Regions from separate parts of the Vibrio tubiashii ATCC 19109 genome, predicted to be linked through region 1. Evidence: predicted binding sites of a transcription regulator. Region 1 holds the regulator's gene; the other holds the start of a gene.
The links. Region 1 encodes MetJ, which represses methionine synthesis genes. Its sites were predicted from a motif close to TTAGACNTNTANANGTCTAA; they were not measured.
Positions count from the first base shown of each region.

Region 1 (14,951 bases):
GTCTAAACCCTGAGTTTATCGGCCCTGCTGCACTGACTCTTGCCCATCGTTACAACCTCGATAGTCGTGACAATGGTAAAGCAGAGCGTATGGCGATGATCAATGGTGAAAACGGCGCATGGGGCTGTACCTTCGTGGGTTACTGTTCTGAAGTGTGTCCGAAGAACGTCGATCCGGCGGCCGCAGTAAACCAAGGTAAAGTCGAGTCTTCTATGGACTTCGTGATTGCTATGCTGAAGCCTGACGGCACACCAGCAAAAACAGCAGAGGAGGCATAAGAATGAGTAACCGTAAACCTTACGTTCGTGAAGTAAAACGTACTTGGTGGAAAGATCATCCTTTTTACCGTTTCTACATGCTTCGCGAAGCGACTGTACTGCCTCTGATCTTATTTACTGTCTTCCTAACTTTCGGTTTAGGTTCACTAGTGAAAGGTCCTGAAGCATGGCAAGGCTGGCTTGAGTTTATGGCTAATCCAGTGGTCGTAGCGATTAACATCGTTGCGCTTGCGGGTAGCCTACTGCATGCTCAAACGTTCTTCAGCATGATGCCGCAGGTAATGCCGATTCGCTTAAAAGGTAAGCCAGTGGATAAGAAAATCATTGTGCTTACTCAATGGGCAGCCGTGGCATTTATTTCTCTTATTGTGCTGGTAATCGTTTAAGGAGCTATGACTATGAAACCAAATTTTTCTGTAGATAGAGCCCCTAAACGTTCTGATGAACCAATTTGGTGGGGGTTGTTTGGCGCTGGCGGTACTTGGTTTGCCATGATTACCCCAGTGACGATTCTGGTTCTTGGTGTACTTGCGCCACTAGGCATCATCAATGCAGAAACTCTAAGCTACGAGCGAGTGGTTGATTTTGCAACAAGCATCATTGGCGCTCTATTTATCATTGGTACGCTAGCGCTACCGATGTGGCATGCAATGCACCGTGTACATCATGGTATGCATGACCTAAAGTTCCATACTGGTTTGGTTGGTAAAATCGCCTGTTATGCATTTGCAGGATTAATCTCTGCTCTAGCAGTCATCTTTATCTTTATGATTTAATTTGGCTACGACCAATAAAAATCCCTCGCTAAGGCGAGGGATTTTTTTATCGTACCAATCGGGATAAATATCTGGTTGGTATTAAACTAAATTCTGTTGCTTGGCCATTTCGTGCGCTAACTGCGGCGCCGCCCAGAGTGAGGGCAAAATAATAAATGAAGCTGGCACAGCGGTAATAACAATAAAGGATTGCAGTGCTGAGATACCACCTTCTCCCATAGAGATCAGCACAATCGCAATCGCCCCCATGACCAGCCCCCAAAACGTACGAATTAACGCATTCGGTTGGCTGTTACCCGTCATAACCATGCTAATGGTATACGTCATTGAATCGCCAGTAGTGACGATAAAGGTAGTGGTCAAAATCAAAAATAGAATGGAAATCAAGGTAGGGAAAGGCAGTTGCTGAGTCATGGCTAGCAACGCGCCAGGAAGATTAAAACCTTCAAATCCAGCTTTCATACTGCCTGGGTTCGCCAACTCAAATGCTAAACCACTACCACCAACAATGCTAAACCAGAAACAGGTAATCAATGGTGCTGCAATGCTGATCGCTAGAATCAACTGGCGAATGGTACGGCCACGGGAAATTCGCGCAATAAAGATCGCCATCATAGGCGCGTAGCCGATAAACCAACCCCAGAAAAACACTGTCCACCAGCTCAACCAATTTGTATCACCGCGATAGAGCGCCATGGCGACAAAGTTGTCTGCCAAATTGCCTATACCTTGGATATAGCCATCAATGATAAAGCTAGTTGGTCCAGCAAACAGGATAAAGACGACTAATGCCAATGACAGGATGATGTTGTAACGGCTGACAATCTGAATCCCCCTGCTTAAGCCACTCAGTGCCGACAAGGTATACGTTGCCATTGCCAGTACAACGACAATAGTTTGAGTCATCAATCCATCTGGGATGCCAAACAGCTCGTTCACCGCGTAGCTAATTTGCAAACCCAGAAAGCCAATAGGGCCGATGGTACCCGCGGCAACCGCGATGATACTTAAAGCATCCACTAAATTACCCAGCTTGCCATCAATCACTCGCTGGCCAAATATTGGGTAAAGCAAGGTGCGCGGTTTGAGCGGCAGTCCTTCGTCATAATGAAGATGCATTAGAACAATTGAAGAAAGCGAGCCTAAAATTGCCCAAGCAAGAAAGCCCCAGTGCATAAAGGATTGCGATAACGCATTGATTGCCATATCACGAGGTTGAGCTTGACCAAAAATCGGCGGCGCAGATACATAGTGAGCAATTGGCTCAGCCGCAGCCCAAAACACGCCGCCGCCCGCCAATAAGGTACAAAGTAAAATTGATAGCCATTTAAACGTGCCTATCTCAGGGCGGGGTAAAGACCCTAAGCGCACATAGCCTGTTTGACCAAAAGCTAGATATAAACCGATGAGAAAGTTTGCCAGCATCAGAATCTGCCAATATCCGCCAAAGTACTGCGTGGCATAACCAAAGCCACTGTTCACCAGAGACGTAAGTAACTGGGTATCTATCAGCGCAAGCATGACAAACAAGGTTAGGAAACCACCGCTAAGCCATAACACTGGATTAAATAGCTCAAGTTGAGCGGCAATTTTTGATTTATTCGATAGAGAATATGAAGAGGTCGAATCATCGACATTAGAAGTGCAGGGGTCACCTGCTGCCAAACTGGCTCTAGACATGTAAGTCTCGCTTTTGCTGCCCGAATAACTCGGGTAGACGAATTTACCTCAACAGTTGCATTAGAATGTGAGGACGATCATAAAAGCGCGCCATCATACAGACAATAAAACTAAATTGACACCTCAAGTCGATGCTTTTATATACAAGTCCGTGGTAGATGCAGCAGCTTATACGCTCAAACCTCGAACAGCGATATGGGAGAACACTCATTCAAACATAGAGTTAGATATAAAAAAGCCCGCTCGTATTGAGCGGGCTAAACAAGCTATTGGAGATCTAAAGAATAAAACGGCTTAGATCTTCATCTTCAATAGTATCGCCTAGTTTTCCTTTCACGTATGCAGCATCAATGGTTAACTTAGAACCAGACTTGTCTGTGGCTTCGAATGAAATCTCGTCCATTAAGCGCTCCATTACTGTGTGTAAGCGGCGAGCACCAATGTTTTCTGTTGTCTCATTCACTGTCCAAGCCGCTTCTGCGATTTGAGTGATACCATCTTCAGTAAACTCAACATCGACATCTTCTGTCTTCATTAGCGCAACGTATTGCTCTGTCAGTGATGCTTTAGGCTCAGTCAGGATACGTTTGAAATCATGACTTGAAAGCGCTTCTAGTTCGACACGAATCGGTAGGCGGCCTTGCAGCTCAGGGATAAGATCCGATGGCTTAGCCACTTGGAATGCACCAGACGCAACAAATAGAATGTGGTCTGTTTTCACCATTCCGTGCTTAGTTGAAACTGTGCTACCTTCAATCAGTGGTAGTAGGTCACGTTGCACACCTTCACGAGAGACATCAGGACCAGAACTTTCACCACGCTTACAAATCTTATCAATCTCATCGATAAATACGATACCGTTGTTCTCAACGTTAAAGATCGCCTGTTCTTTCAGCTCTTCTTGGTTCACAAGCTTAGCCGCTTCTTCTTCGGTTAGTGCTTTGAAGGCATCTTTGATCTTCAGTTTGCGCTTCTTCTTAGTATCACCCGCTAGGTTTTGGAACATACCTTGAAGCTGGTTAGTCATCTCTTCCATGCCCGGAGGAGCCATGATCTCGACACCCATTTGCGGAGCCGCAACATCGATTTCGATCTCTTTGTCGTCTAACTTGCCTTCACGAAGCTTCTTGCGGAAGATTTGACGTGTATTAGAAGCGCTATCGTCTTGCTGCTCGTTTTGACCCCAAGCATCGCGAGCTGGCGGTAGTAGAGCATCAAGAATACGCTCTTCAGCTTGCTCTTCAGCGCGGAATTTAACTTTTTCCATTGCCTGCTGATGAGTCATCTTAATTGCAACATCAGTAAGGTCGCGGATAATTGTTTCCACTTCCTTACCTACGTAGCCTACTTCGGTAAACTTCGTCGCTTCAACCTTGATAAACGGTGCATTCGCTAGTTTCGCTAGGCGGCGAGCAATTTCAGTTTTGCCCACACCGGTCGGACCGATCATGAGAATGTTTTTTGGTGTCACTTCAACACGCAAGCTCTCTTCAAGCTGCATACGACGCCAGCGGTTACGCAGCGCAATCGCCACAGAGCGCTTTGCATTCTCTTGGCCGATAATATGACGGTTAAGCTCATGGACAATTTCGCGAGGGGTCATTTCAGACATAGTCAGTTTCCTTAAATTCTTATAGCCACTATCTTTGCTTGTTCAGCCGTTTACTCAGCTTGAGAGGCTGGGATTTCTAGTTCTTCGATAGTGTGGTGATGGTTGGTGAACACACAGATATCACCGGCAATTTTGAGTGATTTTTCTGCGACTTCACGTGCATCTAATTCGGTATTTTCTAATAGTGCAGTAGCAGCGGCTTGGGCAAAGTTACCGCCAGAGCCAATGGCAATCAGATCGTTTTCAGGCTGTACCACATCACCGTTACCAGTAATGATCAATGATGCAGTTTCATCAGCCACGGCCAATAGTGCTTCTAACTTGCGTAAAGCACGGTCACTACGCCAGTCTTTAGCTAACTCTACTGCCGCCTTAGTCAAGTGACCTTGGTGCATTTGCAGTTTGCTTTCAAACTTTTCAAACAGCGTGAAGGCATCTGCCGTACCACCAGCAAAGCCAGCGAGCACCTTATTGTTGTACAGGCGACGCACTTTACGAGCATTACCCTTCATTACTGTGTTACCCAGAGATACTTGTCCATCACCAGCGATGACGACTTTGTTGTTACGACGTACAGATACAATGGTAGTCACGAGTAGGGCCTCATAGTTGTTTTAATCTCAGTGTTAAAGATTATATGAGGTTATAGCAAGAGGAATTCAAGGGGTAATGGAGCTAGAGAGCTAGAGAGCTAGAGAGCTAGAGAGCTAGAGAGCTAGAGAGCTAGAGAGCTAGAGAGCTAGAGAATCTTAAAGGACTGGCGTATTGCTTCAATCCTTTTTCATTTTGGATAAATGGATAACTAACGTTGAGCCACACTTCAATAAAGAGTTAACCTAGCTATCTAGCAGGGCGGAGCCCGATCGAGTTTTCTGTAGGGCGCAGCCCGTTCCAGCTATCCACACCAAAAAACGAACCCATCAGGGTTCGCTTTAATATCTTTACTGCGCTTCTTTCCAGATTGCACAAGGCTCGATTTTGGCGCGCTGAAGTTTGTGCTTATCGCGTTCAGCATCACGCTTAAACTTGTATGGGCCAAGCACCACACGATACCAACTGCTGCCTTCCTTCTTACGAATTTTGCTGTTAATACCTTGGAAAGCGATATCCAGCTTACGCGCTTCAGCCTGCTGAGCAGTCTTATAGGCGCCACACTGCATTATGTATGGAATCTCCGACACTACTTGCTCTTTCGCTTTTACCTCAACTTCACGACTTGGCAAGGTATCGACGTAATCCCATTTCTCTTCCGGAGGAGGTGGTAACTTCGCTTGAGGTTTTGGTTTAGGCTTAGGTTTTACCGACTCTGCTACAGGTGCAGGCGGTTCTGGATCGGTACTCAGAACATACAACCCATAGCCAAATACGCTCGCCAATAGAATGGCAAGTAAACCACTTCGCCAAGGTTTGCGTCGTGGGGCAGACTTTTTCTTTGCAGGCTTGCGGCTACTTCCGCCACGGCCTCTTTTTACGTAATCTCGATTCGCCACTAGTAAACATCAATACCATCAATTACCACTGCCGATATGTTAAAGCAGATTGTGCAGTTATGACAGAGTAGAAATGGAAGCGGCGCATCAAAAATGCGCCGCTTGCAAAGGTTGGACTCTAAAGCACTCTTGGTGGCGCAGCGCTTTCACGTACCACCAGCTTGGTTTCAAGCAATCTCGACCCTGCGCGAACATCATGCCCACGCAGCAGCTCAAGCATCATAAGCATTGCTTGACGGCCAATTTCATAGCGAGGCTGAGAAATGGTCGTTAACGGTGGATCGCAGTATTGAGCAAAGTGAATATCATCAAACCCTACAATGGAGAGGTCTTGCGGAACACGCAGACCTAGCTTCTTCGCCTCTTGAATCGCCCCAATCGCCATTGCATCGTTATGACAGAACACCGCTGTCGGCGCATCTGGTAATGCTAGCAATTGGCGGATTGCTTTCGCTCCAGCCTCAAAGGTGAAATCACCGGAAGTGCAGTAATTCGGGTTCATGGTGATCCCTGCACGTCTAAGGGCCTGCTGATAACCTTGATGACGGAACTGACATAGTACCGCTGTTTCAGGGCCTGAGATTTGTGCAATTCGCTTATGACCCATCTGCGTTAGGTAGTTAACCGCTTCAAAGGCAGAAGTTAGGTTGTCGATATGTACAGTAGGTAGTTCTAATTCAGGTGCAAACTCACAAGCCATTACCATAGGCGGTAAGTTCTTTTGTTCAGGTTTACTGACATCAAAAGGAAGATCGGTACCAAGCAGCAACATACCATCCGCTTGCTTAGTAAATACTAGGTTTACAAATGAGCTTTCACGCTTCTTCTGCTGCCCACTATCGCCAAGCAAAACGATGTATCCGTGCTCCATTGCCGCATCTTCAATTCCTCGAATGATCTCGGTGTAGTAGGGATCACAAATATCTGGAATGATTGCGATGATTGTTTTTGATTCGTTACGACGCAAGTTGCGCGCCAACGAGTTTGGTGAATAACCAGCTTCTAAAACAGCATCTTCGACTCTTTTCCTTGTCGCTGACGATACCTTTTCTGGATTCATTAGCGCTCTAGACACTGTCGCTGTTGAAACTCCCGCAAGCTGGGCAACATCCTTCATTGTCGCCATATTTAATTAACCCTCTTCATTTCCAAATTGGCAGCTCAAACGCCACCTAAGCCTCTAGTTGAAATGCATCTCATCGGTTGAACGGCCAAATTGATGTCGACTTGTAGGCTAAAATACCTATCTTCTCATTTATTTGCACTGAGCAAACGTTTAACTCACACACTATGGCCTGAGAGCAACATATTGCACAAGACCTAGTTTATTCATTTCAAAACACAAAGTTACGGGAGATTTAACAAAATCGGCAGGCAATAGGAGACCTGAATCACAAATAAATGAAAAAGGTGTGAATATGAAGAAACTCAATAGCTACCCGTCGCAGGAAGTCGCAAAAAATGGGGGTAAATTACCATGTAATTAGCTCAGATCTTGTGGCTCAATATCTAAACTCCAGCGCACTTTCTTCGCATTCGGCAACATTTGGATTGCAGGCTTAGCGCTTGCAAGTAACTTTTGCATCACAGGGCGGCTTTGGGTTTGCAGCAGCAGTTGCCAACGATACTTACCCGCGCGTTTTGCTAGCGGTGCAGGTGTCGGACCAAGCACTTGGCAATAATCATCAAACAGAGGATGCGCCTCTAGTGTATGGCGAACCTGGCGAAGAAACTCCTCGACGGGCTGAGAGTGGTTAGCTTCCGCTTTAAACAGAGTCAGAAACGAATACGGTGGTAACTGCGCTAGCTTTCTCTCTTGCAAAGCCGTTTCGGCGAAGTGGCGATAACTCTTAGTTAATAACGCTTGCAGTAGGCTATGTTCTGGGTGGTGGGTTTGCAGCACCACCTCTCCCGGCTTGCTTGCGCGCCCTGCCCGTCCCGCTACCTGTATAAACAATTGTGCCAGACGCTCAGACGCACGGAAATCACTGCTGTAAAGAGAACCATCCACATCTAATAGTGCTACCAGAGTAACGTCTGGGAAGTGATGACCTTTAGCCAACATTTGCGTACCAATCAAGATCTGATACTCACCATTACGAATCGCACCTAGCGCATTCTCTAAGCTGCCTTTTCGGCGAGTGCTGTCTCGATCAATTCGAATGGTTTTAAACTCAGGAAAGAGTTCAGCAAGCTGTTTTTCTAACTGCTCGGTTCCCACACCTACTGTCACCAAGTGCGTGGAACCACAGCCCTGACATTGATGAATAATCGGTTGCTGTGAGCCACAGTGGTGGCAGCGAATTTCATTGCTGTTCTGGTGATAGGTATAGTAAGCATCACAGCGCTTACATTCCGCAATCCAACCACATTCATGACACATCAACGCTGGAGAAAAGCCGCGTCGGTTTAAAAACAGCATCACTTGGTTGCCTGCCTTTAAATGGCGGCGCATTTCGGCGATGAGTGGCGCAGAAAGACCACTTTCTAGATATAGCCCTTTAACATCGAGCACTTTGTTGGTCGTTGGCGTCGCCGCTCCCGCTCGGGAAGAAAGCACTAAATGATGGTACTTACCACTCAAGGCGTTATGTAGAGTTTCTAAAGCTGGCGTGGCTGAGCCAAGTACAATGGGGATCTGCTCTTTGTTGGCACGCATCACTGCCACATCACGCGCATGGTAGCGCAGACTATCTTGCTGCTTATACGAAGCATCATGCTCTTCATCAACAATGATAATGCCAAGGTTGGCAAAAGGCGTGAGCAGTGCAGAGCGAGTACCAATCACAATGCCAGCGGCGTTATCACGCGCGCTAAGCCAAGCGTTAAGTCGCTCTGTATCATTTAAACCAGAGTGCACTACCTCAACTGGAACATTAAAACGTTTTCTAAACCGGTTAATGGTTTGCGGCGTTAACCCTATCTCGGGCACAAGAACTAGCGCTTGCCTGCCTTGCTCAAGCACAGGCTTAATCAGGTTGAGGTACACTTCCGTTTTACCAGATCCCGTTACCCCCTCTAACAGGTAACAAGCGAAACCTTCATTACTATTCACTGTCGCAATCGCCACCGCCTGCTCAGAGTTTAGCTTTGGCTTATCGACATCAGCTTCAACGTCATGTTTCCACTCACGAATCACTGGTCTTTTTTCTATCGATTCAATCCAGCCTTTTTCCGCTAAGGTCTTTAGCACAGATGAACTGATCTCTTCATCGACAAAACGCTGATGCGGAATCGAGCCTGACTCCAGCATATGCATCACTTTGGCTTGTTTAACCGCGCGGCCGAAACCCGCCATCAATTGGTCGCGACCACTCGCGGTGAGCTGCCATTCCACCAGCGTCGCGAAATCAGCGTCTTTACCTTTTCGCAGTGCACTTGGCATGGCATTAAACAAAGTGTCACCAAGCGGATACTGGTAAAACTGACTACACCAAAAGAGTAAGGAGTAGAGCTTTTCAGGCCACACAGGCTGGTTATCCAACACATGCTTAATCGGCTTAAGCTTATCAAGGCTGAACTCTGACTCATTCACCAACGCGGTGACAATGCCAACCAGAGTTTGACGACCAAAAGGGACAGAGACACGCCCACCTATGATAGGAAATAGGTGGTTAGGGATCTGATAATCAAACTGTTTGTCGAGAGGCACAGGCAATGCCACGCGCGCAATTGTTGGTCGCATAATAGGCTATACAGCTAAGTGAGAGGTTACGTAGGCTAGTCTAAGGGAAAAGCCTAGCAGTGGAAAGAGAGCGTGATTCAAGCATCAAGAATAACTTAGGCTAAAAAAGTAGCGATTTCGGGTCTAAACTGGTTGATCCTAAGTCAGGTATTCATTACTATATCGCGCCTTAGTGATATGGCTAGCTTTACAGCAGCGGTATCCGAAAAGGTTTTTTATTAACTACGTGTGGTGTCCGGCTTAGAATCGGATAGCGACACGGCCTATATTTAGAGGTTCTCCCATGAAAGCTGGTATCCACCCAGAATACAAAGCAGTAAAAGCGACTTGTTCTTGCGGTAACTCTTTTGAGTTCAACTCAACTCTAGCTAAAGAGTCTATCCACCTAGACGTATGTGACAAATGTCACCCATTCTACACTGGTAAGCAACGTATCGTTGATACAGGCGGCCGTGTTGATCGCTTCAACAAGCGTTTCGGTGCTCTATCAAGCAAGAAATAATTTCTTCTTAGCCGAATCTAAAAAGGACGCTCAGGCGTCCTTTTTTGTTATCTGTCACTCACGCAATATCCATTTTGCAGAGTAATCTATTATTAATTTTAATATTCTCTAGCCATATCTCTGTTCATCTGGTCTTATCTCCAGTCATTTACTACTTTTTATTGCTTCGGCTCGCATTCTGACCTAGGCAGCTTGACTTAGTTACTCTAGAATGGATTTCCCCATTCCATATAATTATTAATGAGTACCTACACCTATGTCAGACGACAATCGCCAAGAAGTATCCCCAGAAGAACAATTTCGTCAGCAAGCTTTGGATTATCATGCTTACCCAACTCCAGGTAAAATTGCAGTCGCACTAACAACACCAGCAGAAACGGCTAAAGATCTTGCTCTAGCCTATAGCCCTGGTGTAGCAGAGCCTGTACGTGAAATCGCACAAAACGCTGACAACGTCTACAAGTACACATCAAAAGGCAACATGGTTGCTGTTATCTCAAATGGTACGGCGATTCTTGGTCTTGGCAACTTAGGTCCTCTAGCATCTAAACCTGTAATGGAAGGTAAATCGCTGCTTTTCAAACGCTTTGCGGGCTTAGATTCAATTGATATTGAAGTAAAGCACCGTACTATCGAAGAGTTTGTCGATACCGTTGCTAACATCGCCGATACTTTTGGCGGTATTAACTTAGAAGACATCAAAGCGCCAGACTGTTTCGAAATCGAAAAGCAGTTGATTGAGCGTTGTGATGTACCTGTTTTCCACGATGACCAGCACGGTACGGCGATTGTTACCGCGGCAGGTATGCTTAATGCCATTGAACTTCAAGGGAAGAAGTTAGAAGACGCAACGATTGTGTGTCTCGGTGCAGGTGCAGCAGCAGTAGCATGTATGGAGCTACTGATTAAGTGTGGCGCGATGCGTGAGAAAATCTACATGCTTGACCGTAAAGGTGTTATCCACACTCGTCGTGACGATCTTAACGAATACAAACAGCTATTCGCCAACAACACCGATAAGCGCACACTAGAAGACGTTATCGAAGGTGCTGACCTGTTCCTTGGTGTATCAGGCCCTAACCTACTCTCACCAGAAGCTCTTCAGTTGATGGCAGACAAACCTGTGGTCTTTGCGTGTTCTAACCCAGATCCAGAGATCAAACCTGAACTTGCTCACGATGTACGTAGTGATCTGATCATGGGTACTGGTCGTAGTGATTACCCTAACCAAGTGAATAACGTGCTGTGTTTCCCATTCATCTTCCGCGGTGCGCTAGACGTGCGCGCAAGTGAAATTAACGATGAGATGAAACTGGCAGCGGTTGACGCTATTCGCCAACTAGCGAAAGAAGAAGTGCCAGCTGAAGTCCTAGCAGCTGCTGGCGTTGATGCTCTGTCGTTTGGTCCTGGCTATATCATTCCAAAACCAATGGATTCGCGTCTACTACCTCGTGTTGCTAAAGCCGTTGCTCAGGCCGCTGTTGACTCAGGTGTTGCTCGCATTGAAATGCCAGAAAACTACATGGCCGAATAAATTGGCTGAGTAATCTCTTCAAGAACGAAAAAACCGCTGTTAAGACAGCGGTTTTTTTTAATTTCAGTTTCGTCAGCGTGCGAAAATTAGGTGCGACTATTTTTATTATTCGTCGAAAGATTCGAACTCAATTCCCATCTCTGTCATCAGTTTTTTCACTTCAGCAGGAAGATCGTCTGGGCGGTCTTTACGTAAATCTTCATCGGTCGGCAGTGGCTGCCCGGTATATGCATGCAAAAAAGCTTCACACAATAGCTCGCTGTTTGTTGCGTGGCGCAGGTTATTAATCTGGCGGCGGGTACGCTCATCAGTCAAAACCTTTAATACTTTCAATGGAATAGAAACTGTAATCTTCTTTACTTGTTCGCTTTTCTTTCCATGCTCAGCATATGGGCTAATGTATTCGCCATTCCAATCTGCCATTGCGCACCTTTCGTTATTTTTTATGGTTGAAAATAGAATCCCTAATTTTAGCGGTATTTATAGCCACAAGCAAAGACATATAGACGTCTAGAAGTGTTGACGTCCACAAAAATGATAAGTAAAGTGGAAAGGTATGGGATTGGAATAACATATATCTAACAAGATAAAGGTATAGCGTATTCCCAAATAGAAGTCACTAAAGTTCGAAAGGAAACACTTATGAGCACCCGCAAACCAGCCACAATCGCGGTACGTACTGGTATCGAGTCCGACACTCAACATCACGCAGTTGTTCCACCTATTTACCTCTCGACAAATTATGGCTTTCCTGCCTTTGGTGATGTACCAAAGTACGATTACACCCGCTCAGGCAACCCAAACCGCGGACTACTCGAAACTGCTCTGTTTGAACTTGAGTCAGGTAAGGGCGCGGTCGTGACCAACTGTGGTACTTCGGCACTTAATCTATGGGTATCCGCTTTCCTTGGCCCAGATGACCTTATCGTCGCACCGCACGATTGCTACGGTGGTACTTACCGTCTATTCAATACCCGCGCAAATAAAGGTGATTTCAAAGTTCTATTTGTTGATCAATCTAACGAACAAGCTTTTGCCGAAGCCCTAGCTAAAAAGCCTAAACTGATCCTATTGGAAACACCATCTAACCCGCTAGTTCGTGTCGTCGATATCGCGGACGTATGTGAGAAAGCTAAACAAGTTGGCGCTCTAGTGGCTGTCGACAATACCTTTTTGACACCTGTGTTCCAAAAGCCTTTAGACCTTGGCGCCGACTTTGTTATTCACTCGACCACCAAGTATATCAATGGCCACTCTGATGTTATTGGCGGTGTTGTCATTACCAAAACCGAAGAACACGCGGAAGAACTAGCTTGGTGGGGTAACTGTATTGGTGCAACAGGCACACCATTTGATAGCTACATGACATTGCGCGGCATCCGTACTCTGGGGGCACGTATGAAGGTGCATGAGGAGAGCTCTCGCCAAATTTTAGACTTCTTACAGACCCAAGACTTAGTCGGTAACATCTATCATCCTAGCCTGCCTGAGCATCCAGGCCATGAGATTGCTAAAAAGCAGCAAACTGGCTTTGGTTCTATGCTCAGCTTCGAATTCGCGGGTAGCTTTGAACAACTTAAATTCTTTGTTGGTGAACTAGAGCTTTTCTCACTTGCTGAATCTCTCGGCGGTGTAGAGAGCCTAATCTGTCACCCTGCTTCAATGACACATAGGGCAATGGGAGAGGAAGCACTTGCAGAGGCTGGTGTTTCCCAACAACTGCTGCGCCTGTCGGTTGGGCTTGAAGATGCAGAAGATTTAATTGCTGACCTTGAACAAGCTTTCGCAAAAGCTAAGGAAGCCTTCTAATGTCTACTATTCAACGTCAACTCCATAAGTTTGGTGGTAGCAGCCTTGCCGACCCTGAGTGCTACCGCCGTGTCGTCGGTATCTTAAAAGAATACTCACAACCAGAAGATCTGATCGTTGTTTCTGCCGCAGGCAAAACCACCAACCGCCTGATTGCATTTCTCGAAGCCCTCAGCAAAGATGGCCGTATTGCTCACGAAGAACTTCAAGCACTGCGCCAGTTTCAAACCGAGCTGATTGAAACGCTTATTGAAGGAGAAGTAAAACAGCAGCTACTCGCTACTTTAAATGATGAGTTCAGTACCTTGGGCGAGTTGACTTATCCGCTCAACGAAGCAGAGAAAGCAGCCGTTTTAGGTCATGGCGAAGTGTGGTCTTCACGCCTATTGGCAGCGCTGCTCAATCAACACTCTCTACCTGCTGTGGCTCAGGATGCTCGCGCATTTTTACGTGCTGAAGCGGGCACTCAGCCTGAAGTCGACTTTGGTGCTTCTTACCCGCTCACTAAAGAAGTATTAGTGCAACACGCTCATCATAGAGTGGTGATCACTGGCTTTATGGCTCAAGATAGCCAAGGGCATACGGTGTTACTAGGGCGTAATGGTTCTGACTATTCAGCAACCGTTATCGGCGCGCTGGCAGAAGCGAAACGCGTAACGATTTGGAGTGATGTAGCAGGTGTATACAGCGCGGACCCAAGGTTAGTATCAGATGCCTGTCTTCTACCGTTATTACGCTTAGATGAGGCCAGTGAGCTTGCTAGACTTGCTGCCCCTGTACTGCATAGCCGTACGTTACAACCCGTCGCTCAAAGTGCGATGGATCTACATCTTCGTTGCAGCTACCAACCAGAATCTGGTTCTACACGCATAGAACGTGTGCTTGCCTCTGGTCGCGGTGCAAAAATCATCTCATCACTAGATGAAGTGCTATTAATTCAACTCAATTTCACCTCTGGTCATGATTTCCAACGAGTCGAAAATGAGGTACTTGCAAGCCTCAAGCGAGCACAGCTTGAACCACTGACTTATGAAGCTCAAGCAGACCAACATTGCTTACGTCTCGCTTACACAAGTGAAATAGTGGGCGGCGCTTTAGAGTATCTACAAGATGCGGCAATTGAAGCGGAGATTAAGCTTAAAGAAGGTTATTCGATGGTAGCAGCGGTAGGAGCTGGCGTAACCAAGAATGCCAACCATTGCTATGGTTTCTACCAGCAACTGAAATCTTCACCTGTCGAGTTTATTTCAGAATCATTGTCCGGGCTTAGCTTAGTTGCCGTTTTACGCACAACCGATACTAAACCCTTGGTTAAAGCTATTCATAGCCAATTGTTCCAAGCCCAGAAACGTGTCGCTATTGCCCTGTGTGGTAAAGGCAATATCGGCTCAAGCTGGTTAGAACTGTTCACCGAGCAAAAGAGCGAACTTGAAAAGCGTCATGGTATGAACTTTGAGTTAGTGGCTGTGATTGATAGCCAAACTTATTGGTTCGACCCGAAAGGAATTGATGCAAGCCAAGTTGGTGCTCATTTCGATGACGAAGCGATTAGCCACGAAGGAAACGACTGGATTGAAAAACTCGG
Region 1 covers NZ_CP009354.1:3,066,466-3,081,416, forward strand. The annotation lists gene IX91_RS14030 (succinate dehydrogenase/fumarate reductase iron-sulfur subunit) at 1-278, shown strand, start outside; gene frdC (fumarate reductase subunit FrdC) at 281-664, shown strand; gene frdD (fumarate reductase subunit FrdD) at 677-1,054, shown strand; gene IX91_RS14045 (BCCT family transporter) at 1,136-2,734, opposite strand; gene hslU (HslU--HslV peptidase ATPase subunit) at 3,012-4,346, opposite strand; gene hslV (ATP-dependent protease subunit HslV) at 4,397-4,939, opposite strand; gene ftsN (cell division protein FtsN) at 5,288-5,836, opposite strand; gene cytR (DNA-binding transcriptional regulator CytR) at 5,955-6,962, opposite strand; gene priA (primosomal protein N') at 7,320-9,521, opposite strand; gene rpmE (50S ribosomal protein L31) at 9,805-10,023, shown strand; gene IX91_RS14085 (malic enzyme-like NAD(P)-binding protein) at 10,280-11,557, shown strand; gene metJ (met regulon transcriptional regulator MetJ) at 11,663-11,980, opposite strand; gene IX91_RS14095 (O-succinylhomoserine (thiol)-lyase) at 12,200-13,366, shown strand; gene IX91_RS14100 (bifunctional aspartate kinase/homoserine dehydrogenase II) at 13,366-14,951, shown strand, end outside.

Region 2 (14,951 bases), 1.6 Mb from region 1:
TCCAATGAACCAACTCCAATTTCCAATTCAGCCAGTGTTAGAGCTGAGCGAACTCTGTCGGGCTCAAAGTCTAAGGCGCGTTTGAAGTAACTGATGGCTTGCTCTGTTTGTTGTGCTTTCATTGCGCACAGGGCTGCGTTTTCGTAACTGGTTGAGGTTAAATAGTAATTCTGTTGCTGGATTGCTTGATTAAAGTACCTGTCCGCAAGAGTGAATTCCCCCTGTTTACACAAGAAAGTACCATAGTTGTTAAGTACATCTCCGTTGTTTGGGTGACGCTTTAGGGCCTTTTTGTAGAAGGACTCGGCGGATTGAGTTTCTCCAACTTGTTCGTAATAGTGAGCGATAGAGAGTTGTGCTCGATAATAGTTTGGTGAGTGTTTCAGTGCTTGTTCTAGATTTTCTCGTGCTTTGCGCATGTCGCCTCTTTGCATGTAACCAATACCGAGTTCAATGCGGGCTTCTGAACGTTGCTGGGCATCAGAATTTTGAATTTGGGTAGAAGCCATACAGCCAGTTAGCAATAGGGTTGAAATTAGAATGATTAGTCTCATAGGAATACATAAGTTCTCAGACGAGATTGAATGTATATCTCAACTCATCCGGTCTGATTAGCGAGATAAGAAAAGTATGCGACATGTTTTGCAGATAACCGTGTAATCAACTGAGGTGAAGAGTGAGAAACAAAGCGGCAGTTCTAACAACTATTATAAGTTTTTTCATTGGTTTAGCAGTCAAACCTTCGTCTGCAACTGAGTTAAATGCAGAGGTTGAGCAAACAAAAGATGGCCTTGCTTTTGTCAGAATAGCTAACCCAACTGCGAGTCATAGGGTGGTGTTTATTCATGGCTCTCCAGGTAGCCATACCGCGTATGCAGACTACCTCGCCAACGAATCACTTCAGGAACAAGCAGAGCTGATCTCTGTTGATCGCTTAGGCTATGGTGCATCAACATCGGATTTGGTCTCTAGTCTCGATAAACAAGCGCAAGTCATCGGTGAACTGCTAACCAGTGATAAATCCAATATATTGGTTGGACATTCGCTCGGAGCGCCTATCGCTTTGGCACTTGCACTTCAGCAACCGGATAGGGTTGATGGGATGGTTTTGGTCGCGCCCGCTTTTGACCCTAAGCTCGAAGAACCTAAGTGGTACAACGTAATTGCTGATACTTGGCTTATCAATTGGGCATTGTCTAATGATTGGCAGACATCGAATGGGGAGATGATGCCACTGGCTGAAGAGTTAAATGAATTGAGTGGTAAAGATTGGCGCGTACTGGATACGCTTCCGGTAACGATCATTCATGGCAAAGAGGATACCATCGCAGATCCTGACAACTCTATCTTTGCGATTCAAAAATTAACTGGCACATCAAAGCAGTTGATTGAGGTAGAAAAAGAGGGCCATTTTATTCTTTGGCAAAATGTCCCTCTAATATCTAAGCAGATCCAAGATCTTTTGTCTGAAACTCAGCAAATGAGCAAGTACTAATCGTCTTTAGTAAAATTGGCTTCGCTGAAGTGATCCAAGTCGTATGGCGTTTGTTGGTAAACGCAATAATTTAGCCAGTTGGAAAACAGCAAGTGTCCGTGGCTGCGCCAGCTTGCAGTTGGCTTATTATCTGGGTTGTTATTCGGGTAGTAATTGACTGGAATAACTGGCTCCATGCCTTCACCTAAGTCACGAATATACTCATTGTGTAAGGTGTGAGAATCGTACTCAGGGTGACCGGTGACAAATACATTTCGCTTATCTTTGGTGGCTGCCAGATACACACCTGCGACGTCTGATGTTGCAAGAATATCTAAGTCAGTATGTTCGGCAAGGAACTCTGGAGAGAAATCAGCGTAGCGGGAGTGTGGTGCTAAGAAGGTGTCATCAAAACCACGCAACACAGGGTGATAAGGCTGGTGGATCTTATGGTGATATACCCCAGACAGCTTATCCTTACGAGTACGTTTAGGCAGATCGTAGAGTAACTTCAAGCCTGCTTGGGCTGCCCAACAAACATACAGCGTTGAAGTGACATGTTCTTTCGCCCAACTCATGATGGTTTGCAAGTGTTCCCAGTAGATCACATCTTCAAATTGAACCAGGCCTAATGGTGCACCAGTGATGATCAGTCCATCAAAGTTACGTCCTTTGACCATTTCAAACTGACGATAGAAGTTATCTAAGTGTTCTGTAGGCGTGTTTTTGCTTGGTCTATCATCAATGCGTAGCAGCTCAATATCCACCTGTAGTGGGCTGTTTGATAGCAAACGTAGGAACTGGGTTTCCGTCTCAATTTTCTTAGGCATAAGATTGAGGATCAGCACCTTAAGCGGACGAATTTCCTGTGTTGACGCACGAGACTCAGGCATGATGAAGATATTCTCGGTACGCAATACGTCAGATGCGGGTAATTGATCGGGGATCTTAATTGGCACAGCTTACTCCCTAAGCGTATTTATGGACGTCTATACTTCTAAACTTAACCCAATCAGAATGAGATGTCGATAGCCAATTTGGTCCAATTTATATTAATATTCGTGCGCGAACTCACTAGTTAAACTCACTATGACCTTAAAACTCACCTTGATTCGAGGGTTGCCTGGATCAGGTAAAAGCACATTGGCAAAGACAATCGATGCCAAACACTATGAAGCTGATATGTATTTTATCAACGACTGCGGCGAATATGTCTATCAGCCGGAGCAAATCGCAATGGCTCATCAGTGGTGTCAACAGATGACTGAGCAAGCCTTGCTCAACGGTGACAGTGTCGTTGTTTCAAACACATTTGTTCAACGCTGGGAAATTGTTCCTTACCTGAAGCTGGCTAAGCGCGTTAAAGCCCAATTTGAAGTACTCGAATGTCATAACAATTACGGCAACATTCATGGCGTTGCGCCTAACACGATAAAATCTATGAAAAAACGGTGGCAAGAATGGCAAAGCGTTCCCCAGTTGTAGAGATGACCTCTTACGGTATTTATAAAGAGTGGGATTCCAAATCTAAGCACTTGCCTAAGATTCAAGAGTTCACGACCAAAGTCCCCGCCGATGAAGAAATTGAATTTGGTTTCATCGTCAACATCAAGAAAGCCAAGGGTGAAGTGATAGAGTTTTGTATTGCCCATCCTGGAGTGAAAGGTAAAAAAGGACAGACTTTAGAACCATTTTGTGGCGACTTGCATGTCGGAAGTAATGACTGGGATTTTTATCTGGGTGACACTATTCAGTTACTTGATCCAGTTGACGGGTTTGAATCAAACATTGGCAAATGGCGCATGACTATCACGTTGAATGATAAGGTGATTGCTGAAAAAACGTTTGACGTGTATGCGCGAGATGAAGGTGAGTTTTGGAAAAAGCGAGGTTTTTAGTGGTTTGTCGAAGGAAAACATCGGGTATCTAAGGGCGCACAGTGTATATAAACCTGTTCGGCGCCCTGAGTCATAGCTTGTTAACTCAAATACTAGAGAAGTCATACCCAGCAGCGAGCAACAAACCGCGTTCATGTTTAATGAGTTGAGCGCGGTCTTCAATCAGTTCATGCAACGCTTGGCGCGGTTTACTTGCCAGAGTTCTAAAATCTTCAAAAGACTGCGACGCTTCAATTTCAGCAAACATTTTGCTGATCACGTTTCTAGCTTCACATGGGTTGCTTTCAGTTTTGAAGTATTCAACACCTCGCGCAGCTTCACGCATTTCTGCCAGTAGCTCAATTGGGCTTGATTCCTGCGCCACAGACAAATAGTTATCTAACACTCGCTTGGCAAACAGTAGCTCTTGTAATGGTATGTCACGACCACTTTCAATCAGTGTCGGACTAAGAATGTTATTTGAGCTCATCGACTATCCTTGGTTCAAATGTATCAATTGCCTAAGCAGTCTAAATTATCATCGCGCGAAAGGGAACAATCTAATTTGCCCAAACAGTAAGGCAGTGCCGATTATTTTCTCTTAGTAATTCGTATCTTGCGCATCTTGTCGATTACTGAGCCTCGGCAAGTGGTCAAAGCAGCGCCAATAAACAGTGATATTCGATAATTTATATCTGAGTGATGACTATAATTACAGCACTATAAGTAAGTGTATTGCCCAAGGAAGGTTAATTTATGTTGTTTTTTAAAAATAACGAACCACCCCAGACATCTAACCATTCTGATCATGTCTATGCTGCAATCAAAAAGCATGTTGCTTGGATAGAGTTTAGTCCTGAGGGGGTCATTCAAGATGCGAGTAGACTGTTTTTAAGTGTTGTTGGGTACTCGTTAGAAGAAGTAAAAGGAAAGCATCATCGGATTTTTTGTTCTGACAGTTATATTAGCTCTGCGGCCTATCAGAGTTTTTGGCGCGACTTGGCCAAAGGCGTGACCAAAGAGGGGACATTTGAGAGAAAGAACAAGCAGGGTGAAACCATTGTTCTAGAGGCAACGTATTTTCCTATCTACGATTCCGAAGGTAAGGTGTCTAGCGTGGCGAAGATTGCTTCAGACATCACTGAGATGTTCTATAAAAACCAAAAAAATGATGCACTGTTTTCTGCATTGGATAAGTCGCAAGCTATTATTGAGTTTGATCCCAAGGGCACCGTCATTTCAGCCAATCCCAATTTCTTGAGCACACTCGGTTACAGCTCTTCCCAAGTGGTTGGGCAACACCACCGAATGTTCTGCTTCGACGATTTTTACAAAGACAACCCTCATTTTTGGCGAGATCTCGAAGATGGACAGATCAAATCAGGTCTTTTTCAGAGACGTAGTTCTCATGGAGCGAGCGTTTGGATTGAAGCCACATACAATCCTATTAGAGATGAAACAGGGAAAGTGGTGAAGGTTGTAAAATTTGCAAGTGATATAACTGCGCGCATCGAACGCAACCAAGCAATCGCGGAGGCTTCTGAAGTGGCTTATTCGACTTCAGTTGAGACAGCGCAAATTGCGCAAGAGGGATCCCAACTACTAGCGGACTCAGTTGAGGTGTCACAGAATGTCTCCAAAAAGGCGCAAGAAACGGTTGAGAAAGTTCAGCAATTAAATGCCAGCTCCCAAAATATTCAAAACATTGTTTCTACTATTCAAGGTATTGCCGACCAGACGAATTTGCTAGCACTGAATGCGGCGATAGAAGCTGCGAGGGCAGGCGAGCATGGCCGCGGTTTTGCTGTCGTTGCTGACGAAGTTCGACAGCTTGCCTCTCGCACTTCAGAATCTACTGATGAGATTGTAAAAGTTGTCGAAGAAAATCAAGGCTTAATCAATGAGGTGACAGGCATGATGAGTGAGGTTTCAACGATTTCTGAACAAGGGAACTCGAAAATAACGGAGGTTTCAACCGTTATGGATGAGATTCATAAAGGGGCCAAAAATGTTTCTAACACTGTTATGGGGCTTTCGGAAAGTCAATCGTAGTCGTTAATCTAATGTGTATACGGGCCTGTTTGACGGGCAGGCCTCTCTTATATAGAGCAATGCAGCAGAGCTAAGAATCTCTCACGCTATCTTGCGTTACAGTTGACGAATCTTCACTATTTCCTCTTGCTTAATTCCTAGTGACTCTAGGAATTTTTGATGCTCTTCTGGCTCCATCTCTTCAAACTTTTGATGCCACTTCTTCATGTCATCTTTATTGAAGCCAGCCGCGGACATGATTTCAACCCAACGCTGTTTGTTGACTATGTTTTCATTAAGTAATTCAGGCTCTTGGAGTAACACAACAATCGCTTTTTGTTGGTTGCGTAGTGCTTGAATTTCTCTCTCCAAATCACTGAAATGATCTTTTAACAGTTGAGTTTGAGATTGGCCCTGCTTGTTTAGCAGAGACTTGATGCTCGCAATAGAAAGGCCATATGAGCGATAAGAGATGATAGCGTCGAGTCTTTCAACTTGTTTTTCACCATACCATCGGTAACCGTTAGCGGAACGATGAGATGGCAGTAGAAGGTTTTCTCGCTCGTAATACAAAATAGTGGTGCGGGAAATACCGAATTGTTTAGCAAGTTGAGTGACGGTGAGCATAGAAACTCCAAGCGTTGGTCGATTCACTAAAGTTAAACCCTATACCAATAGACGGGTCAAGTTTAGCAGGAACGACGGGAAGAAAAGTGATGTCATAAGAGTGATGACGCAAGGCAAAGAGTTGTACCTTGCGTATCAAGAGAAAGAAGGGGGGCTACTTTTGGAACAGAATATAAGCGTCATGCACGCCTTGAATCAGCATCTGCATTCCAATTACCGTTAGAATCAGTCCCATTAAACGGGTGACGATATTGATTCCACTCTCACCAAGTTTATCGACCAGTTTGGGGCCAAACAAAAAACAGACAAAGGTGATAAGACAAAGCAAGGCAAACGCCGCGATCGTCACCACGATGCTGAAGATATCGCCCGAGGCAGAGTAGTTCATTGCCGTAGCTATGGTTCCTGGGCCCGCTAAGATGGGTAGGGCAAGTGGGGAGATGGCAATATCACCGTCTTGAGCGGCCTCTTCGCTGTCATGACTGTGCATCTTCGAAGAGTTGCCTTGCAGCATATGATAGCCGACGAGAAAGACGAGAATGCCACCTGCTAAGCGAAGGGCTGGCAGGGTTATGCCAAATACTTCAAAGATCCCTTTACCAAGAAAACTAAACGCAGCGACAATGGCGAATGCTGTTGCCAGCGCTTTAAATGCTGTTTGCTTGCGTTGCTCCGCAGTTTGCTGGCCGGTCATTCCGACGAAGACAGCCGTATTCGCAATCGGGTTCATCATGGCGAAGAAACCCATAAATACGGTGACAGCAGTGGTGGTTAAATCGTGCATCAGTCAATCACTTATGTAGTCAGTTTAGTAATCACATTAGCACAATTTATAAAAGTTGAGCTATCCATAGCTGTAAATAAATGGCATCTAGCTATCTGATTTTAAGCCTGTTTTTTAGACTCCACAGCGCAATAGAGAACCAAACCAAGCTTTGCAACCAAAGTTGAGTATAGTTTTCTCCAATGCTCTGCCACGTGCCGCCCATTTGATTCAAGGTCAAGAAACTTTGAATAGCTGGGGTACTCGGAAAGAGTTCCGACAACCAAACCATTGGGGCAGGAATCGCTTCAATTGGCCATATAAAGCCCGCACTAAACACGAGTGGCATTGAGCTGACTAACACGACTAACGTCACTAATTCGCGTCTTGGAGTGATTGATCCTAACCAAATACCTATCGCACAAGATGCTATCAAAAAGGGCAGTAGCAGGGTTAAAAGCTCTGTTGCATGTGCCAGTTGGTTAACGCCATGCATAGAAAAACTGGCGCCAAAGTAGTACATGCTTAATAAGTAATAAACCGCGATTAAAACCAGCATACGAACTGAGATGAGTTTTAGTGGAGAGGTATGACTCCAGTAACCCGTTCCGTGTTTCTGCGTCCCTACCATTAACCCTGCTGCCATTGCTAGAGTTTGTTGCAAAATGAGCACAAATACCGCAGGCACGACGTAATCCACATAGCCCATACGCGGGTTAAATGTTGGTTTTAGATTCAGCTTAGTCGCGGCATATTGATCGGCGGCTTTTGATAGCGGCTGACCGTCAATGAGCAGTTTAGCCACCTTAGTTTGCGCCGCTAAGGTTACGCCGGCTTGTGCAAGACCTTCCACTATAGTGCCATACACCAAAAAGTAAGACGCATCTCCAGCGTATGAGAGTGTCGGGCTTTTCCCAAGCATTAAGTCTTTATAAAAGTGCTCTGGAATGACGAGTATTCCGCTCACGTCACCATTGAGAAAAGCTTGGTGTGCGTCTTCTAATGTGTAATCTCGCTGAACAACGTTGACCTGTGGCGTTGCATCAACCATACGTTCCAATTGGTAGCTCGTTTGGCTTCTGTCTAAGTTCACCACACTGATCTTTTGCTCTCGCGGCGTTTGATGGCTGTAAGGTAAAGGGTATAGGAATGAATAAAACACCACGCCGCCAAATACGGTAAGAACCACCACAGGATTGGTCAGTAGTGCTTTAAATTCCGCTTTGACCAATTCAAAGAAACTCATAGTGTCCCCTCACTTACGACTTTGGACTCTTGATTGTTTAAGTGCTTTTTCGCTAGCCCAATGGTCAACAAAGCGGGGACTAGGTAACCAAGCATAGGCAGTAGATGGTGTAAAGATTCCATCCATGCTTGACCGTAACTGACTTGGCTGACCTGTACTTCGATGTAGTGGCTGATAGGCAATAAACTGCGCCACGCTTGGGCAAGGCTATTCATATCGGTGACAGGGAAGGTAATCCCCATAAAAGCGAAGCTTGGAGCGGTAAATGCGCCTGCGAAACTCATCGCACGCGCGGCGTCGAGAGTTAAAAAGAAAAACAGGCTGCCCATGATCATACAGGCGATGATGGTTATCCATTGAGCGACGAGCAAAACCAAAAAGCTACCATTCATCGGCCACTTAAACCCTAAGTAGAACCAACACAAGAAAGCGAAACCTTGTATAGCGAACACCCAAGAGTAGGGGGCAAGCGTTTGAAAGATTGCTCGAGCAGGGTTATTGCCAAGCCAATGATTGAACCCTCTGTCGCGTAAATTCGCCGATAAGACGAGAATGGTGGTCACAACCACAACAATCTGCCAAAGCGCGGGGACCACCGCTGAAACTAAGAACTGCGCGTAATTGGAGTTCTTATTAAATAGGGGAGTGATTTGCGTACGAATCGGTACCGCTTTTCCGAGCGCAGAGCTTAAAGTCGCATTACCTTGACTCAAATTGCCGACAGCACTGACTTGCGCATTAAACGTTCCTTGAGCTTGAAGAAAGGCAGAGTTGATCAACTTACCCACCAAGATCATTTGGCTGTTGTAAAAGACACTCACCTGAGGCGCTAACTGTTTATACGTATCTTGTTCAAAGTTAGGTGGGATAACGGCATAAGCGTATATTTCACCTTCAACCAAGGCTTGTTTGGCTTCTAGCGCGCTCGTGAACTGCCTATCGACCTTCATTGCCGATGTTGCGTCGTAGTACCGAATCAGCTGCTGAGACATTTTGCCAGAGTCTAGATTTACGACACCGATGGGCAAATCTCGCGCGATACCTTGCGAGAAAATTGCCCAAATCATCACGGCCAGCATGACAGGTAGCCATGTCAAACTAGACAATAGCCATTTGTCGCGTCGGATAATTGAAAACTGGGAAACGCTATGATCCACCATATCGCGACCTAATTATCCCTTTAGTTCAACAACTAGGCTCATGCCCATACGCAGATTCTGTACCGGTTGAGTTGGCCTTGCTTCTACCTCGAATGTTCTTAGGTCAAAGCCCTGAGCTGCATCGGTTGAACGCCAGGTTGCAAAATCGCCCATAACGGCAATGTGAGACACTTTAAACTCAATTTGTTTGTTAAGCGCTGGAACGAAAGCGGAGAAAGTCTGACCTTTTTCAAAGTGACTGAGCAGATCTTCACGTACGTTCAAGACTGCCCAAGAATCATCGGTATCAATCACAGTCACAACAGGAAAGCCCTGAGGAGCAAGTTCACCACTTTGAAGCAGTACTTGGGACACTTCACCGTCGAACCAGCTTTCGATAGTTGTGTCTTCGGCATAGGCTTCAACTTCTGCAACTGCACCCGCTGCCATACGTGCTTTTTCTGCGGCGGCCAGCTTGGTCTCACTACGCGCACCTTCTTGTGCCATTTGGTACATTTGGAAAGCTGCACTTTCAGTGTACTTAGCGGCATCCCATTGGGTTTTCGCTTCGTCACGTTTTTGTTCGGCGACCACCCCTTCCTTATAGAGGTTGTTGACGCGAAGATAGGTTTTTTCCATCAGAGCCGATGCCGCTTTCGCTTTTTGCCACTGGTCTTTCGCCGCTTGGATTTGCTGAGCGCGTGCGCCTTTTTCCGCTTCCATTGCAAGGGCTCCCGCCGCTTTTTCACCTGCTTTTGCCTGTTCTAGCTTTGCTTCAATTTCTGGGCTGTGGAGCGTAAAGATGAGCTCGCCTTTTTCGACATGATCGCCTTTGCGCACCATTACCTGATCAATTCTTCCCGGTACTTTGGATGAGATACTGTATTGCTGAGATTCAATCTGACCTTGCAAGCGAACCGGTTTTGGTTGATAGGCTTGGTAAAAGCTATAGCCAACCCAAGATGCAACGCTCAATGCGACAGCCGTAAGTAGAAGTGGTTTTGCATTTTTCATCTTAGATCCTTATTTGCTCGAAATGTTGATAGCGTTGTGTTGGTATTGGCCGAATGCATCCATCTCACTCGATAGTGCAAGTAACTTGGATAGGGAGATTAAGTAGTTAAAGCTTGCTGCTGCTTTCTGAGTTTGAACGCTTGCGACGTAAAGCTGCGCGTCTACCACATCGGTGGAGGTGGATAGCCCTTGAGAGAAGGCTTTTTGACGTAGATTGAGATTTTCACTCGCTAACTCTATGCTTGACTCTAGGCCCAGAACTTCCTCTTGGGCTTGCTGCGCTTCAAGGTATGTTTTCTGAACCAGTACGGAAAGATCTTGTTTTGCTTGCGCTTTGAGGTAGCGGACTTGCGAAACTGCGCTGTGCGCGGCTTTAACCTGATCACTACGTCCAGAATTCTCAATCAAAGGAATATTCACACCAACACCGACCAACCAATCGGGTTTCATTTGGCTCGCGAGAGAGTCATCTTCATGGAGGCTGTAATCCCCATACAGATAAACTTCTGGGTAGTATTTGCCTTTTTCTGCCTTGATCAAACTATCAGCTTGTTTCTCTTTCGCATCAAGTAGCGCTAAGCCGGGGTAGGTATCAAGAGTACGTTCTACGAACAAACTCTGCTCTGGTAAGTTTTGGTTGATAAATAGGCTGTCCGCAGGCTCAACATTGGTTGTTTGGTTTAGGATCTGGGTGAGCGCCGATTGAGCAATCTCTAAACTCTTCTCTGCTTTCTTACGTTCAATGACCGCTTTATCTAACGCGGACTCTGCTTGCAAGCGCTCGACACGGGCGATCTGTCCTTGTTGCTCTAATTTCAGAGCGTTGTCTCTATGCTTAGTTAAACCTTGCTCGACGAGTCGGCGAGTTTCCACCACCTCTTGAGCCAGCAGAACCGAAAAGTAGTATTTGCTGAGATCTTCAAAACGAGCTTGGGTTTCCATAGCCAACTCACTTTGCGCTTGTTCTTTACGACCTTCAGCGGCAGATTGAGCCGCGTTGATGCGCCCACCAGTAAAGATTGGCCAAACGGCGCGGATTGAAGAGCTGAAAATATCTCTTTCAGTGATAGTAGAGGTGACGTCTTTAAACAAAGGCAAAATAGCTTGTCCCAACGGTGATACATGCCCGAGTGATGCTGTTAAGTCTTCTCCTGATAGAGTCACATCAGTATCTAATCGCGTGTAGTTAGCGCCTACAGTGACTGAAGGTAAGTTAAGGTTATCCGTTGCGTTTTTGAGATGTTCATAGCGCTCTACATTTGAGCGTTGGGCAGCTAACGAGTTGTTTTCTTGCTGTAAGACTTGCCAAGCTTGATCGAAGCTGATCGCAGCTGCGTTAGAGAGAGGAGAGTAGACGCCAAGAAAACCGATCAACAGCGCTATGGGACGCAATGACATAGTGATGTACTCTATTTGTTAAAAAATAGAGTTTATACTCTAGTTTTTGTGCAGGCAATCACTAAATTGTAAAAAGTACGGCGTTTTGACATTGATCAGGGCTTGTAATAAATGAATGCCATTTAAGTGGTAATTCGATCGAAATAAAAGCGTATTATTTGCTCTAAGTAGTTAATTATCCGAGGGAAGTAAAAATGAAAGGCAGTCTACGAATGGGCACAAACTGCCTTTTAAGTCTTAAGGTGTGTATCGGAGCCCAAGCATCTTACAATTGTCTTCTAGATACGGCTTAGAGATGACGTTGAATCCAAAGCTTCCGTAGTAATCTTTTAAGTGCTCTTGAGCCGAAATAAAAATGGAGTCTTGGGGATAAAGCTCTTTTGTTGACTCGAAGCTTACCCGCATTAGTTCGTTGCCAACACCTTGTCCTCTGTATTTGAGGCTAACAATTACCCTGCCAATACATACATCGTTAGCGTCATCTTCAATTAGGGGGAGTACTTCTTTAGGGTAACCAAGTTGCTGCGGCATGATTCGGCTGTACGCTACGAGTTCTTCGCCGTCAAATCCCATTACATGATATGTCTCAGGATGATTGTCTTTTCCGTCTAGGTCACTATAGGGCTCTTCCATCTCGACGATAAAAATATCTACCCGAAGACGTAAAAAAGCGTAAAGCTCGTGAACGTTTAGCTGATCAAATTTTTTGATTCTCCACTCTAGCATTATTTCTCTCCTTATCTGCGTGTAGAACAAAATAGAAGACTCTCGTTGTTGACTCATTAACTTTTGTTAAGAATTCATACTTTGAATGAATTTTGTCGGAGGATTAGTTGGAAGCGATTATTTGATGCCGGAAATGGAGTATGGATTAATGCAGAAAGCTCAATGCCTCAACCAAAAAAAGCCAGTCGGGTTACGACTGGCTCCGGTCAAATCAAACCAAATTACACAGGAGTGATAGTTACTGCTCTACTTTTTGAGGTGTTGGCTTTAACTTTTGGAACAGTTTGACAAACAGTGGGCTGAACAAGACAAGCACCGCTAAGATGGAGAAGGTCATAGTAATTGGACGTTCCCAAAGGAAGCTCAGTTCACCGTCGCTGATCATTAATGCTCGGCGTAGGTTCTCTTCCATCAAACCACCAAGAATGAATCCAAGTAGTAGGGGGGCGAGCGGGAAGTTGGCCAACCTGAGTGCGATTGCTCCCATTGCGATCAACAGCATAATGAAGACATCCATTGTGTTGAACGAGACAAGGTATACACCTGTGATTGAGAAGAACAAAATCATAGGGAGTAGAACCGTTCTCGGAACTGCAAGTAGCTTGGAGATGTACGGAATAAGCGGTAAGTTCAAGATCACCAGCACAATGTTACCAAAGTACATTGAGATGATAACTGACCAGAACACATCTGGATGCTCGACAAATAGACGTGGTCCTGGCTGAATGCCGTAAGCAATCAAAGCACCAAGCATAATAGCGGTGGTACCAGATCCCGGAATACCCAAAGTTAGAAGAGGAACAAACGAGCCACTTGACGCCGCATTGTTAGCTGATTCTGGTGCGACTAGACCACGGATGCTGCCTTTACCAAATTCTTCTTTCTTCTCTTTTGGCGCGAGATTACGTTCCATACCGTAGCTAAGGAATGCTGCAATGGTGGCTCCTGCACCTGGAAGTACACCGGTAAAGAAACCAAGAATAGATGAGCGAATCGAAACTGGCGCCACTTCTTTCACTTCTTCTTTAGTGACTTTCATGCTGCCGATATTGCTCATTTTATCTTGTTCGTCTGAACGCGTGTCTTGCTCAGGCTTTAAGATTCCCATCAAGGTTTCGCCTAGGGCAAAGGTAGCCATTGCCAAAAGTAGGAAGCTAAAGCCATCCATTAGATCTGTTAGGCCAAAGGTAAAGCGTTCAACACCAACCCCTTTGTCGATACCAACGGTTGATAGCATCAAGCCTAAAATCGTCATCATCCATGCTTTAAGCACTTGTCCTTTACCTGCAAAGCCAGCAACTGCAGAAAGACCGAGTAACATCAAGGCAAAGTAGTCTGAAGATTGGAAGCTCAGCGAGACGTTAGCCAGAGCTGGAGCGGCAACTAATAGCATGATCGCGGATAATGTTCCACCCGTGAATGATGAGTATGCCGCAAGTGCAAGGGCTTTACCTGCCTGACCTTTTTGCGCCATAGGGTAGCCGTCAAAGGCGGTAACAACGGTTGAAGAACAACCCGGAGCGTTGATTAGGATTGATGATGTTGAACCACCAAAAACCGCGCCGTAATAGACCCCAGCCATCAAGATAAGACCTGAAGATGGCTCCAAACCATAGGTAATTGGGATCATCAGAGCGATTGCCGAAATTGGGCCAAGGCCCGGTAACATGCCAATAAAGGTACCGACAAAACAACCAACAATCACCATCATGATGTTCATTGGCATCACTGCGGTCGAAAGACCTTGTAAAATTCCATCTAACATAATGTTATTTCCTTAAATTACGACCACATGGTGAAAATAACACCTGGCTCTAAGTAGATATCTAGGCCTTGGGTGAGCAGCAGGTAGAAAGCGATGACAAACGGGAAGGATGCACCAAAAAGTACTTTCTTACGTCGTTCTCCCAACAGATAGAAACCTGCAAGCAAAAAGAATCCTGTAGCAATGACGAAGCCGACATAGGTGAGTCCAACACCATAAAGCGCCATTAGAACTAAAAAGCCGATAAGCAGTTTCCAGTTGAAATCGACCACGGCACCGCTTTTTACATCAGGCTGTCCCGTTACCAATAAAAGTAACGAAAGGCCGATACCTGCGAATGTTAATAGCGTTGGTAGAGTGCGAGCCGTAAAGGGTTCGTATTCATCGCCAGGAAATAATGGGATTTGGGTTGTCTGGTAGCCATAACAAAGGCAGACAAGCAAAAATATCATCGCGCCAACACGGTCGCGACAGAGTAGGTTTTCTTTTGAGAAAAAATTACCTTTAGTGAATGAGTTCGTTGGCAAGTCCGACATATCCAACTCCATTTGCGTTACAGGTAAGGAAAGAAAAAAGCCGTACACGAGAGTTAATGAGCATGTTTCACCAACGAATAAGCCATTTGCTGCTAGTCAAAAGGCCGGATACCAATCAGAACAAATATCTGGTCATTCTTGCTGGTTAAAATCGCTAATAGCTACGTTATAGATTTTGTAGGTAGAATAACTAGCTAGCTGCAATCTATGCCTTGCTCTAAGCGATTTTTCCTGCGCAATTATCTGACCATCTATTCATCCCGAATGGTATAACTGTTTATAAATAAACAGAGGAGATTGTGTGTAGTTAGCCCATGTACGGCGAAAAGGGATGAGGGTGGTGCAAGTCACCCTC
Region 2 covers NZ_CP009354.1:1,503,211-1,518,161, forward strand. The annotation lists gene pilW (type IV pilus biogenesis/stability protein PilW) at 1-554, opposite strand, end outside; gene IX91_RS06860 (alpha/beta fold hydrolase) at 677-1,495, shown strand; gene metA (homoserine O-acetyltransferase MetA) at 1,492-2,433, opposite strand; gene IX91_RS06870 (ATP-binding protein) at 2,564-2,959, shown strand; gene IX91_RS06875 (DUF3859 domain-containing protein) at 2,935-3,372, shown strand; gene IX91_RS06880 (hypothetical protein) at 3,458-3,841, opposite strand; gene IX91_RS26985 (methyl-accepting chemotaxis protein) at 4,108-5,403, shown strand; gene IX91_RS06890 (MerR family transcriptional regulator) at 5,500-6,009, opposite strand; gene IX91_RS06895 (MarC family protein) at 6,164-6,793, opposite strand; gene IX91_RS06900 (ABC transporter permease) at 6,885-8,018, opposite strand; gene IX91_RS06905 (ABC transporter permease) at 8,015-9,178, opposite strand; gene IX91_RS06910 (HlyD family secretion protein) at 9,191-10,171, opposite strand; gene IX91_RS06915 (TolC family protein) at 10,181-11,569, opposite strand; gene IX91_RS06920 (GNAT family N-acetyltransferase) at 11,807-12,295, opposite strand; gene IX91_RS06925 (tripartite tricarboxylate transporter permease) at 12,534-14,060, opposite strand; gene IX91_RS06930 (tripartite tricarboxylate transporter TctB family protein) at 14,078-14,596, opposite strand.
Region 2: metA (homoserine O-acetyltransferase MetA) is a predicted target of MetJ. The motif match lies at 2,456-2,475, and genes of this name have one in related genera.